Regions from separate parts of the Glutamicibacter mishrai genome, predicted to be linked through region 2. Evidence: predicted binding sites of a transcription regulator. Region 2 holds the regulator's gene; the other holds the start of a gene.
The links. Region 2 encodes LexA, which represses DNA repair genes until DNA is damaged. Its sites were predicted from a motif close to TCGAACANNTGTTCGA; they were not measured.

Region 1 (7,054 bases), 210 kb from region 2:
CTCGGTTTCGAAGGTCACCGACATGATGCCCGGAGTGCCATTGGGCGCCTGGTAGGCCATGGTCACTGCCCCCAGGTGCACGTTTTCCGGCTGCCCCAGCCACTCCAGCACCCGATCGCGGGAGCCGGCAATGGTGATCTCGCTGATCGCCCCGGCCGGCTCCAAGGCTTTGGAAGGATGCAGGTCCTTGGCTTCCTCGTCCCAGGAGATCAGGTACGGGCATTGCGGGTCGGCGATCAAGCCCTTGATGCCGATCTGCTGCCAGGTCAGCTCGCGGCCATCGGGGAACTTGCGGTTGCCCGGAACCGCCTTGCGGCCCAGCCGGTCTTCGGCGCTGGATAGATCGTCCACCGAAACGCACCAGCCCATCCAGCCGCCACCGAGCTCCGAACGAGCCCGCACCGCTTGGCCGAAGGGGGCCTTGTCGCTGGCCGGGTGGTTCAGCACCTCAACGACTTCCAGGTACTGTCCATGCTTGAGCGGGAAGATGACATTGCGCGTCCCGAACCTCGGATGCACGCCTCCCTTGACGAACTCCAGGCCGAGCGACTCGGAGATTCTTTGCGCGGTTGGCAGCAGCCCATCCGGGCCACAGGCATAACTAACGTGATCTAGCCTCATCATGAAGCCATCATGGCAACATGTGACCGCAGTCTCTACTTAGGCGACCCTAATCTTTTTTGCTGAATCGAATTCTCTGCGGCAAAAGCGCGAAGTATGTGAAATATGACCGATTGCGACCATTTCAGGGCGCTTGCATTGCAAAGATCTTCGGTTTTCGGGCACACTGGAAACAGGTCATGAGTCCCAGTAACAAGCCCCGGCTTACTGGGCGGCAACCCTCCAACCGCGGTGGGGTGCCCCGGGTGAAGACCTGGCCCTTAGCTGCACAAGGCGGCTAAGGACAAGCGCGGGTAACCCTGGAAGACTTCTTGATGAGGTGCTTCCTGTCGGTGTCTTCTCAGTGGTGTACCCCCATAGTCATGAAACGCTATTTGGAGGAAACCATGAGCAACAACTGGTCATTTGAAACCCGTCAGATCCACTCCGGCCAAACCCCGGATCCGACCACCGGCGCACGCGCGCTGCCGATTTTCCAGACCACATCTTTCGTCTTCCCGACCGCACAAAGCGCCGCCGCCCGCTTCGCCCTGCAGGAACTGGAACCGATCTACACCCGCATCGGCAACCCGACCACCGACGCGGTGGAAACCCGGATCGCCGATCTGGAAGGCGGAGTGGGAGCGCTGCTGCTCTCCTCGGGCCAGGCCGCCACCACCTTCGCCATCCTGAACCTCGCCGAGGCCGGCGACCACCTGGTGGCTAGCCCCAGCCTGTACGGCGGAACCCAGAACCTGCTCAAGCACACCCTCAAGCGCCTGGGCATCGAAGTCACCTTCGTGGCCGACCCGGATAACCTGCAGGACTGGCGCGACGCGGTCCGCCCGAACACCAAGGCGTTCTTCGGCGAAACCATTTCCAACCCGCGCCAAGACGTGCTGGACATCGAAGAAGTCGCCAAGATCGCCCATGAAAACGGCGTGCCGCTGCTGGTGGACAACACCCTGGCCACCCCGTACCTGATCCGCCCGATCGAATTCGGCGCCGACATCGTGATCCACTCGGCCACCAAGTTCCTCGGCGGCCACGGCAACGCGATCGCCGGGGTGATCGTGGACTCGGGCAACTTCGACTTCGCCAAGGACCCGCAGCGCTTCCCGGGCTTCAATACCCCCGATGAGTCCTACAACGGCCTGGTCTTCGCCCGCGATCTGGGCGTGGACGGCATCCTCGGCGCCAACCTGGCCTACATCCTCAAGGCGCGCGTGCAGCTGCTGCGCGACCTGGGCTCCGCAGTCTCGCCATTCAACGCCTTCCTGATCGCCCAGGGGCTGGAAACCCTGTCCCTGCGCATCGAGCGCCACGGCGAAAATGCGCGCGAGGTAGCCAGCTGGCTCGAAGCCCGCGCCGAGGTGCAGAAGGTCGCCTATGCGGGCCTGGCCTCCTCGCCATGGTTCGAGCGCGCGAAGAAGTATTCCGAGCACGGTGCCGGATCGATTATCGCTTTCGAGCTTGCCGGTGGCGCTGCCGCCGGACAGGCGTTTGTCAACGCGCTGGAGCTGCACTCGCACGTGGCCAACATCGGCGATGTCCGCTCGCTGGCCATCCACCCGGCCTCCACCACCCACGCACAGCTTTCCGAGGCCGATCAGATCGCCGCCGGCGTAAGCCCCGGCCTGGTCCGCATCAGCGTCGGCCTGGAGAACATCAAGGACATCCTCGCCGACTTGGAACTGGGCTTCAACGCTGTTGCCGCCCTGGATTCCGCGGCCGGCGATAACAAGGAATTGCAGGAAACCCTTTAGGAATGGCATCCATTGCAACCACCGAAGAACCACAGCTCGCCGGCGGCCAAGACGGCATGATGCGCCGTAGTGCCGTCGGTGAGCACCACTTCGAATTCGGCGGCTACCTGCCGCAGGTAGAGCTGGCCTATGAGTCCTGGGGAACCTTGGATGACGACCGGTCCAACGCCGTGCTGGTAATGCACGCGCTGACCGGCGACGCCCATGTTGCCCAAGGCGACGCGCACAGCGCTGGCTGGTGGGACGGATTTGTCGGCCCCGGGGCCACGATCGACACCGATAAGTACTTCGTGCTTGCCGTGAATATGGTCGGCGGCTGCAATGGATCCACCGGCCCGTCCTCGCTCGACGAGCACGGCGTGCCCTACGGCTCACGCTTCCCGTTCGTCACCATCAAGGATTCGGTGCGCCTTGAAGCCCGCCTCGCGCAATTGCTGGGAATCACCTCCTGGCATGCGGTGATCGGCGGATCGATGGGTGGCGCGCGAGCGTTGGAGTACGCGGTCGAATTCCCCGAACAGGTCAAGAACCTGGTGGTGATGGCTTCCTGCGCCCAAGCCACGGCCGAACAGATCGCCTTCGCCCAGGTGCAGGCCCAGTCCATCAGGCTGGACCCGAACTTCAACGGCGGCGATTACTACAGCAACGGGGCTCGTCCGGATGCCGGGCTCGGCCTGGCTCGGCGCCTTGCGCACATCACCTACCGCTCGGCAGCCGAGCTGGAGGCCCGCTTCGGGCGCACCGCGCAGCCCGGCGAGCAGCCCACAGGCCAGCTGGACGGCCCGCGCGGCCGCTACCAGGTGGAAAGCTACCTGGATCATCAGGCCACCAAATTGGTGAACCGCTTTGATGCCAACAGCTACCTGGTGCTGACCGAGGCGCTGATGAGCCACGATGTGGCCCGCGGCTACGAGTCGCTGCAGGTCGCCTTGGCGCGCCTGGACAAGGTCAACGTGGTGGTTGCCGCGGTCAACTCGGACCGCCTGTATTTCCCGGAGCAATCCGAGATGCTTGCGGCCAACTTGGCGACCCCCACGACGGTGCATTACATCGATTCGCCGATCGGCCACGATGGCTTCCTGACCGATGCCAGCCAGCTCGACGGAGTCTTGCGCAGCCGGGTTTTCAGCCGCTAGAAGCATAAAGCGAAGGGACAGCTCCCACCAGTGATCGGTGGACGCTGTCCCTTCGTGCTGTCTAATGCCCGGTTACTGCGCGCTGTCGCCGGCGCCCAGCGAATCATTGGGCTTCGGCGCGGTGAATGGCGCAGCCGACGGGCGCTTGGGGGTAATGCCATCGCCTGAGGACTGGTGGCGCAACCGGCGCAGCACCCACGGCGCCAGGTGCTCGCGAGCCCACTGCAGGTCTTCGATCCGCGCCTCGCGCCAGCTTCGGATATCTGCCGCCGGCGCGACCTCGGTGTCGATCGAATGCGGCACGTTCAAGGATTCCAACGCCATGGCGGCAATGCGCTGATGGCCCATGGGGGAGAAGTGCAGGCGATCCGGCGCCCACATCTGGGCCTGATGCAATTCGCGCAGCGCCCACATGTCGGCCACAATCGCGTCGTACCGCGCAGCCACGGTGCGAATATTCTCGTTGTAGATGGCCACCTTGCCGCGGATGCTTCCCAGCACCGGCGTATCGCGGATATCAGGACCGGTGACGATCAGCAGGGTCGCGCCCGTCGCGCTGAGCTTCGATACCGCGCCGTCAAGAATGTCGGCGATCTTATCCGGATCCCCGCCTGGCCGCAGCACGTCGTTGCCGCCGGCGCACAAGGAGATCAGGTCCGGCTTCAAATCAATGGCGGGAGCTACCTGTTCGGCCACGATCTGTCCGATCAGCCGGCCGCGGATTGCCAGGTTTGCGTAGGCGAAATCTGGAACTGTGCTGCTCAGCTCCTGAGCCAGTCGATCGGCCCAGCCCAAGTGCCGGCCGGGATTTGATGGATCGGGATCGCCGATTCCTTCGGTGAACGAGTCACCCAATGCGACATAACGACGCCAAGGATGAAGCGACTCTATTGCGGATTCGGGAGTTTCAAGGTCAAAATCTTTAGGCACAATCTACATTGTTACCCTATGGTAACTATCCGTCAATCAGTCTTGGGGATGATCTGCTTCACCCCTCGCCCCAGCCTTTGAGCAGATCCTGGCGGGCCTGCAAATATTCATCGTTCGAGATGACACCGCGGGACCGCAGGCTCGTTAGCTCCTCCAGCTTTGCTTCCAACGACTGCTTCGGTGCCAATAGATTGGATTGTGCCAATTTAGTCTTCAAATCGGTTTCGAAAGTAATAGGATCCAGGCCCGCGCTTTTGATCTTGCGCGAATTCCGTGCCTGGGCATAAACAATGAAAATCACGACGGCGACGAAAACTACGGCAACCAACCCTAAGAGTATGGGCATCACGGAGAATGTGGCATCAACAAGATCGGAACTCGTGGAAAATTCATCCTCCATGTATCCAAAGCTGGCTTCATCGGTTGGCAGTGACTTGTCATAGTCATAATTAACCTCGCTGCTTCTCATTGCACCTTCGTTCGTCGGCACCTGGCAATATCGCCAGGGAAATAATCATTAGTTTGGGCAAATAGATCTTATTACTAGTCAAGCATGGTTTATTTGATAGAACTTGCTGAACCTGGAACTTTTATCAAATCGCAATCAACATCAAGTGGCTGTTCGCGTCTTCGAATCTGCGCAGGCTTGAAGACCATCCTTTTTCTCGGCTGAAATTTTCGGGCAAAAAACAGAGATCATTGTCCACAATCCGTATGATTCCGGGCTATTTTGTCGGACGCTCGCGGGAAAATTAGATATGAGCAATCCAAATTATTCTGAAGATTATGACGATGAACATCGTCTACCGCTGAGCCCTCCGGGCACTCGCAAGGAGTCTCGTCCACGCTCCATCTTTTCGCAGTATCTTTCGCATCAGATTTTTTATGGACCGGTCATGAAGCGAGCTGAAGACCTGTTTAACGCGGGGCCGGTGCAAAGTGCTTCTGATGCACTAGAACGTCTGAGGACCATTCAGCAGCTCCATGGCTCCTTGGACGCTATGACGTCCACCTTACTGGCGGATACTGTTGAGCAGATTGGAGTGGGCTTCGTAGATAACCTTGCTGAGCTGCGCGCTTCCAACCCGGACGATGTTCGCGAAGCTGAGCGGAGTGCCGAATTCTATCGTGTAGACCCCAGCTCTGATCAGACGATCAATGCCAATTTTGTGGCCGAGGCCGCGGTTGCGCTGAGGGAAACTCCGCAAATGGTGGGCAAGCGCATGTTCTATGCAAAGGGCTTGCGCCATGTCTGCAATGACACTTTGATAGCACTTGCTGCCGGGGAAATCACGGTCAAGGCGGCTCACTACATTGTGAAGTTCTCGCAGGACTTGGCACCAGAGCAAATCGAGATCATGGAGCATCTCTTGCTACCGCTTGCAAAGACTGCCAGCGACGACACTGTCTATCAGAAAGCACGCAGGCAACATGATCGGATGAATCCGGAATCAGCGCAGGAACGCCGCAATAAGTCAGAGGCCGCGCGTAAGGTAACGCACTGGTTCGACGACGCTTCCGGTATGGGAACCATCCAGCTGACCCACCGTTCCGACGTCATCAAGTCCATCATGAGCACTCTTCGTTGGACGGTGGGCCAAGATAATGATCCAAAAGATGAACGCACTCTTGAGCAGCAGATGGCAGACGTGTATGCGGATGCCTTGATCAATGGCTGGCCTGGTAGCGACGGTTCGCCGCTGAAGCCTCGCTTATCGATCACTATTCCAGCGTTGGAAATGCTGGCGAATCCCAACAAAGCCCTTGCTGATTTGGAAGGCGTTGGGCCTATCCCCGTTGGATTAGCGCTTGAGCTGGCGAAAGACGCTCCATCATTCCAGCGGGTCCTCACTGATCCGTGGACCGGCGCGGTAATTGATGTTGAACGTAGGAAGTACACCCCAACGCAAGGAATGAAGGACCTCCTGCGGCACAGGGATGTTCACTGTTGTTTCCCCGGATGCCGGCGCCCTGCTGACGTTTCGGAAATGGATCATATTGATGACTGGGCGCATGGTGGAGAGACTGACCGCGACAATATGCATCTGCTGTGCAAGCAGCATCAGATGTTCAAGCACGCACTGGGGTGGAAAATCCATGCAAGGCCCGACGGGACGAGGTCTTGGCTCACGCCGCATGGGCTGCATGTCATCATCACGCCGGAAAGCGTTGACGTTGTTGAAAACCTGGATCATATAAATGATCACTGTCCTCAGAGGCCTGAACCGCCACTAATCCCGCAGGTCCAGCTCAATGCGGATACGCTTCGGGTTCTCAGCTATCCGGAACAGCCGGAATCAAATCTTAATTCCGCCTGATTTGGCGGACCCAAAGTGATTCGTTGAATGACAAAAATTTTCAGTCATTAAGGGACTTCAAACCACCCATAATCATTTACCGGTATCGGCGATGAAGCTGATGACCTTAGATCCATGCGGCCTCAAACCGTCGGAATGCCGACTACAAGAATTCCTGTCGGCGTGAATGAAAATTTTTTTCAGTCAGTAGATGCGGAACTGCCTGACGATTGGTCCTACTCCACGGTCGGATCCATATTGACAAGTTTTTTCAGTCACGAAGACGAGTGGGTGGGAACTTCTGTGCATCCGCAGAGGTGGTGAT
Region 2 (7,054 bases):
TTCCGGTCCGGAGCCACCGCCTGGAACCATCTGGCCGTCCCGTGATCTTGAGCCTACTCCCCTGCCGGGGGCCAGCTGCACGGCCTGCAGTTGGCTAAAGCCTTCGGTGGCATCTTGCACGAGATTGGCGATCTGCTGGTTCTGATAGCTCGGAATCCAGTCGACCTGTTTGGCGAGGTTCCAGACCCCCGGTCGTCGCAGGACAAAGGTGAAGTCGCTGCCCGGGTCGAGTACCAGCAGCTGGCATTCTTCGCTGACTGCCGACAGCGCGGCTCGCGGAGCGAAGACCGCCACTGGACGAGCTTCCTTGTGCCAGGCTTGCAGGCGTTCGACGGTGGTAAAGACCGGAAGCGCCATGCGTCCGTCCGGTGCTTTGATTTTCACCAGCGCCATGTCGGCTTCCTTGTCCGAGGCGAATCCGTGATCGGTCATGGCTTCTTCACCCAGTTGTGCCACGACGGCTACGAATACTCGCGCGGTGGCCAGGGCCTTGTGGACTTCGGTTTCAGAGCCTTTGCCTTCGCGCAGTCGCGCGAGGGCGGTCATGGTTGGAGCGTCGGCGCTGCCGTCGTCCTTGTCGAAGTTGTGCAGCGGGTTGCCTTCGCCGCTGAGGTCGCGGCCATCCCAGCTCTGTCCAGCAGAGTCGGCGGGTGAACCGGCCTGAGCCAGTGCCGCGACAATATGTCCTGGCAGGTGGCGTTTTGGCGCTGATTCAGAATGCTCCGTACTCATACATCCATGCTATCGGTGGTTTTGGGTCTGGTGGAGGGAAGAGTTGGTTCTTCTCTCATGAGCTTGAACACCACCGTCAAGGTGTTTCAGATCTTTTTTGCGTCATTCTGCAGGGAACAGAGGAATCGGTAACGGTTGGACGTTGTTCCTGCTTCAGAAAACAATTGACGGTTTGAAAGCCGTTGGGCTTTCAAACCGTCAATTGTGTGGCTTGGCGAATCTAGCGACGCCCAGCGACGTCCAATGCTTCTTGCAAGGTGAATTGACCGGAGTACAGAGCCTTGCCCATGATGGCTCCTTCGATTCCTTCAGGCACAAGTTCACGCAGGACACGGAGATCCTCGAGCGATGAGATGCCGCCGGAGGCGACAACAGGCTTGTTGGTCTTGGCGGCGATTTCGCGCAGCAGATCCACGTTCGGCCCGCGAAGGGTGCCATCTTTGGTCACGTCGGTGACGACATAGCGGGCGCAACCGGCATCTTCCAGACGGGCGAGAACATCCCACAGGTCTCCGCCGTCTTTGGTCCAGCCATGACCTGACAACGTGGTGCCGCGAACGTCCATGCCCACTGCGATCTTGTCGCCGTGGCGGGCAATGGCCTGCTTGGTCCATTCCGGATTCTCCAGCGCAGCGGTGCCCAAGTTGACCCGGGTGGCGCCAAATTCCAAGGCGCGGTCCAGGGAGGCATCGTCGCGGATGCCACCGGAGAGTTCCACCTTGATATTCAGTTCCTTGGCGATACGCTGCACGATCTCGACGTTGCTGCCGCGGTCGAACGCCGCGTCCAAGTCAACGAGGTGCAGCCATTCGGCACCGGCGTTCTGCCAGGAAAGCGCCGCTTCCAGCGGGTCGCCGTAGCCGGTTTCGGATCCGGCCTCGCCCTGTACCAGTCGAACGGCCTGTCCCCCGGCGATGTCTACTGCAGGCAATAGTTCGAGAATTGGTTGCTCGCTCATGATGTCCTTAGTGAAGTAATGATTTTTAGAGGGTCAAGACCCATGCGGCAATAATGCTCATAGCCGCGAGTACCCATAGCGCGATAACCCATGAAATATGGGCCTTCTGGCTTTTGAGCGAGATCGCTCCACCTGCCAGAAATGCGCCGACGAACCCAAGCACGATGGTCCACATGCTTACAGGGTGCCCAGCCAGTTGCGCAGAAGCTGCGCGCCGGCTTCCCCGGATTTTTCCGGGTGGAACTGCACCGCCGAGAGCGGGCCGTTTTCCACTGCCGCGACAAAAGGCGTCCCATGGGTGCTCCACGTAACCTGCGGTGGAGTCATCGCTGGCTGAGTCACATCGAATTCCCACTTCTGCACGGCGTAGGAGTGCACAAAGTAAAAACGCTCGTTCTCAACGCCGGCGAATAGCTTGCTGCTTTCTGGCGGCTGAACGGTATTCCACCCCATATGCGGGATGACGTCTGACTTCAGACGCTCGACGGTGCCGGGCCATTCGCCGATACCGGCGGTCTTGACTCCGTGCTCAACACCTTCTTCGAAGAAGACCTGGTGGCCAACGCAGATTCCCAATACCGGTTGCCCACCAGCAATGCGCCGGCCGATCCAGCGCAGTGCGCCAATCTTGGTCAGCTGTTCCATCACCGAGGCGTAGGCGCCAACACCGGGGACAACGAGCCCATCAGCGTTCATGACCTTCTCTGGGTCCGCGGTCAGTTCAACCGACGCACCTGCGGCTTCCAGCGCTCGTACCGCAGAACGGACGTTGCCCGAACCGTAGTCGAGAACAACTACATTTTTCTTTTCCACTTACAGTGCACCCTTCGTGGATGGAATCTTGTCGCCCATGCGTTCGTCGAACTCGACAGCTTCGCGCAGTGCTCGTGCAAAGGACTTGAATTGGGCCTCGACAATATGATGAGGATCGCGGCCCGATAGCACCTCGATATGCGCACAAATTTGTGCGTGGAAGGTGATGGCTTCGAAGACGTGGCGAGTCATCGAGCCAGTGAAGTGGCCGCCGATCAAATGGTATTCCTGCCCTGCCGGTTCACCGGTGTGAACCAGGTATGGGCGGCCCGAAACGTCCACAACCGAGCGCGAGAGCGCTTCATCCAAAGGAGCGTATGCGGTGCCGAAGCGTCGGATTCCCGCCTTGTTGCCCAGGGCTACGCGCAGCACTTCGCCAATAGTGATCGCGGTGTCTTCGACGGTGTGGTGCACGTCGATGTGGGTATCGCCCGTGGCTCGGACTGTCAGGTCGATCAGGGAGTGCTTCGACAGCGCGGTGAGCATGTGGTCGTAGAACGGCACCGAAGTGCTGATCTCTGACACGCCGGTGCCATCGAGATCCAGTTCCACGAATACAGACGATTCGCTGGTGACGCGTTCCATGCGGGCGCGACGTGCGCCAATCAATTCGGCAGACATGTCTTCCTTCGCTTGTTCTTGCTTACTTTTCCGCACCGAGCAGCTCGGCTAGGTGATCCAAGAACGCAGTAGTTTCTGATTCGGTTCCGGCAGTTACACGCAGAGTTCCCGGGATCCCATTGTCGCGGACAATAATGCCAGCTTCCAATAGGCCTTCCCATACCGCGTGAGGGTTCTCCAGTCCGCCGAAGAAGACGAAGTTGGAGTCTGAGACTGAAGGATTGAGCCCCAGCTCTTTGAGACGGGCAACAATTCGGTCTCGCTGGGACTTGATGTCTTCTACCTGGGCCAGCAAAAGATCAATGTTTTTCAGCGCCGCAATTGCTGTTGCCTGGGTGACAGCCGACAGGTGGTAAGGCAATCGCACGAGGCGGATCGCATCGGTGACTTCGGGCGCTGCTGCGAGGTAGCCAACGCGGGCGCCCGCCAGGCCGAAGGCCTTGGACATGGTGCGCGAGACGATCAAGCGCTGCCGTCCTTCAAGCAGGGTCAGCGCTGATTTTGTGCTCGACAGGGAAAATTCGGCGTAGGCCTCATCCACAATGACCATGCCGTTGTGCTCGCTCGCGGCATCGTAGACAGCAGTGATCACGTCGAGGCCGAGCGCAGTACCTGTGGGGTTGTTGGGGGAGCACAGGAAGACGATGTTCGGCTTATGTTCGCGGACTTGTTGCGCGGCTGATTCTGCGGAGAGGGTGAAGTCCTCTGAACGTTCTCCGGCGATGTAAGCCGTATCAGTCCCGCTAGCGAGCAACGGATACATGGAATAGGTAGGGCCGAAGCTCATGAGGCTCCGCCCAGGTCCGCCAAAGGCTTGTAGGATCTGCTGCAGGATTTCGTTGGATCCGTTCGCCGCCCAGATATTCTCGGCGGTCAGGGAGTGACCAAGATAATCGGCAAGAAGTTCTCGCAGTTCGGTGAATTCACGATCTGGATATCTGTTCAGACTAGTCGCCGCTTTAGCGACTTCCTGCGCAATGGCTTCCACGACAGTTTGAGGAAGCGGATGGGTGTTCTCGTTGACATTCAGCTGGATGGGCACGTCGATTTGCGGTGCGCCATATGGGGATAGCCCGCGGAGATTCTCACGCAAGGGCAGCTGACTCAAAAGTTCACTGCGGTCATTCACGCATTTAGTCTACGTGGGGACCAGCTTCGCGGGTGAATCCGCTACGAGTCAAGGTAACAATCCCCCCGACTCACTTCGAGTCCTTAGCCAGCGAGGACTGGAATCGACAGCGAGTCGCCCACGTGGATTTCGCTCCCCTGCAGGGAATTGAGTTCCGAGATGTGGTTGACTGCCGAAGTGACGTCATAGCCCTGCGCGTACTCCTTGGCAAGGCTCCAGACGGTGTCACCAGGAATAACAGTCACGTCAATTGTTTCGACACCCGTTGGCAGTTCAGAGGATGCGTGAGCATTGGAGGCAAACATCGAGAAGAAGAATGCGGCTGCAACAGTAAGTGCAAATACGGGAATGCCTACCAATACCGCCCAACCACGGCGGTTGATGCGGATCTTCATTGGAGTCCGGGTTTGATTTGAGTCAAGTGCGACAGTTGCCATGACCTTATCTCCTCAAGTTTATCGAGTGGTGCGAAGTTGTGTTCGATGCCTATGTTTCGAAGAAGTGTTCGAAACTAGTACATCTGTTCTAACAGAGCTTCGTCCGACTTGTCCAGAAGTTTTCGAACAAATCTTTGAAAGAAACTCGCTTATCCACTAAGATTTCGAAGTAGACGAGCAATGAAAACATCACACCATCTGGCTCCGACAGTTTGGACCACTGAACTTTCGTCAGATAGCTAGGGAAGGCAAAATCTCATGTCAGCTTCACAACGCACTCCCCGATCGAATGCACGCTCGCTGACGATTCGCCAAAAGAAGATCCTGGAAACCATCCAGCGAGCAATCGGCAAGAACGGCTATCCACCATCCATGCGTGAGATTGGCGACTCGGTAGGACTCAAGAGCCTCTCAAGCGTCACTCACCAGTTGAGCCAGCTCGAAAAGCTTGGATACATTCGCCGAGATCCACGCCGTCCGCGCGCCATGGAAATTCTGTTGCCGCTGCAGCTCGCGGATGATGCAGAGAATCCGGCGACCCCCGAGGATGCCGACACCAAGGCCGCCGAGGATGCGATGGTGATCGAGCTCAGCACGTCCGCTGACACCACGATGGTCCCACTGGTAGGACGAATCGCCGCCGGTGGTCCGATCCTTGCCGATCAGTCCGTTGAAGATGTTTTCTCGTTGCCTCGCCAGTTGGTCGGGCACGGCGAACTATTCATGCTCAAGGTTTCTGGCGATTCCATGGTTGATGCAGCCATCTGTGATGGGGACTGGGTGGTCGTCCGCCGTCAGCAAAATGCAGAGAACGGTGATATCGTCGCTGCGCTGCTCGATGAGGAAGCTACCGTCAAGACCTTCCGGCAGCGCGATGGGCACACCTGGCTGCTTCCGCAGAACTCGCGCTACGAGCCGATTCTTGGCGACGCTGCAAAGATCATGGGTCGTGTTGTTTCGGTGATGCGCTCGCTCTAACCACATCTCAAAACGGCGCCGATGCATGAGCTTCGGCGCCGTTTCCGTGTTTGCTATCTACAGGTTTTCACTTCGAATCGCATCGATCTGCAGCGCTGAAGACCATCCATCGCTGAACTGCTGCTGAGAGCCGCCGGGGCTCGTCATCGACAAGACTGCCCGCGGTCGACGAAATCATCTGCTGAGCCATATCTCGAACTTCATGATCCAATCGCTCGTCATTGACGCACAGGGCTAAATAGCGGCAGAGGATTCCGGCAAACAGATTACCGTCTCCTCCTCCGTTTACGGGCAGAATGCCGGCTTCATCAGCCAGATGCCGACGAGTAGCCCGGACCAGCGTTCCGGCGTGGTCCAAATCGACGGCAGTGCCCAGCTCAAGCAACGCTCCAAGTATTGGCCCCTGGTTGTAGGTGTACAGCGCTTCTTCCATCTTGTGCCCTGAGGAAGTAATTCGCAGTCCATCTAAATACAGTCCCTGATGGCCGCTAAAAAGCTTAGTCCGCATCCAGTCGAGGAGCTTTCTGGACTGATCGCGGTCACCGCTGCGCGCGAAAAATAGCGCGGCCGGAGCATTGGCCGGAACATTCTTGAAGTCTCGCTTACGCGACCAGTACAGGCCACCGTCCAAGACGTCATCAATGCCGCCTTCGAGTTGCTTGCGCAAGGTTGTCACGGCCTGTTTGGCACCACGATGGCTGCGTCCTTCAACCTGTCGCGAAAAACCAACCAGCCTTTGGCAAGCCAAAGCCAGCCATGCCATATCGTCAAAGAAATAGTTGGGGAATACCCCGAAGTTCCGCACTCGGATGCCAGCCAGCAAGTCTTTGGCCCGGCGTAATTCGTTCTGGGCAGCACCGCGATCGCCATCGGCCAAATAAGCCAACCCGTCATCGATTATGGCATCCAAGTAGTGGGCCTGCCACCAGTAGTTCCACTCAGCAAACGGATGCGAAAAACCGTTGATATCGCTGAGCATGCTTCCGTCGTGCAACTGGTGCCGAAGACTATACGGACGGCCGATCCACGTACCTGGCAGGCCGAATAGCCTATGGCCAAAACGGGCGTGCGTATCTTCAGCCGCGGCACGCGCCAGCTCCTTCATGGACTTCATCTTGCCTTCCGATTCTCGGACTTCCCCGTGGCACAGACATTAGTACACTCAGCTAGCCATGGACACCAGGTTCGGGTGCCCACAAGCTGGAGCCTACTTTTCAGCGGGCTTCAACCGCTCCAGAACCCCAGAAATAACCTTCTTGTCCACGGTTGGCCACATCGGAGGCAGAGTAGCCTTCAGGAAGCTGCCATAACGAGCCGTAGCCATTCGCGAATCAAGGATGGCAACCACGCCACGGTCGTTGACCGAACGGATCAATCGACCGGCTC

Region 1: a site for LexA is predicted at 5,043-5,058, ahead of D3791_RS12725 (HNH endonuclease signature motif containing protein). Genes of this name have one in related genera too.

What each region holds. Positions count from the first base shown of each region.
Region 1 is NZ_CP032549.1:2,696,029-2,703,082, forward strand. Features, by position in the region: gene D3791_RS12700 (VOC family protein) at 1-624, opposite strand, end outside; SAM riboswitch class IV at 797-917, shown strand; gene D3791_RS12705 (bifunctional o-acetylhomoserine/o-acetylserine sulfhydrylase) at 1,008-2,366, shown strand; gene metX (homoserine O-acetyltransferase MetX) at 2,369-3,502, shown strand; gene D3791_RS12715 (SGNH/GDSL hydrolase family protein) at 3,575-4,432, opposite strand; gene D3791_RS12720 (SHOCT domain-containing protein) at 4,491-4,901, opposite strand; gene D3791_RS12725 (HNH endonuclease signature motif containing protein) at 5,191-6,750, shown strand.
Region 2 is NZ_CP032549.1:2,909,588-2,916,641, reverse strand. Features, by position in the region: gene D3791_RS13725 (SseB family protein) at 1-732, opposite strand, end outside; gene priA (bifunctional 1-(5-phosphoribosyl)-5-((5-phosphoribosylamino)methylideneamino)imidazole-4-carboxamide isomerase/phosphoribosylanthranilate isomerase PriA) at 953-1,690, opposite strand; gene hisH (imidazole glycerol phosphate synthase subunit HisH) at 1,868-2,503, opposite strand; gene hisB (imidazoleglycerol-phosphate dehydratase HisB) at 2,504-3,124, opposite strand; gene D3791_RS13705 (histidinol-phosphate transaminase) at 3,147-4,253, opposite strand; gene D3791_RS13700 (LysM peptidoglycan-binding domain-containing protein) at 4,337-4,690, opposite strand; gene lexA (transcriptional repressor LexA) at 4,949-5,668, shown strand; gene D3791_RS13690 (glycoside hydrolase family 76 protein) at 5,736-6,773, opposite strand; gene D3791_RS13685 (ATP-dependent DNA helicase) at 6,876-7,054, opposite strand, start outside.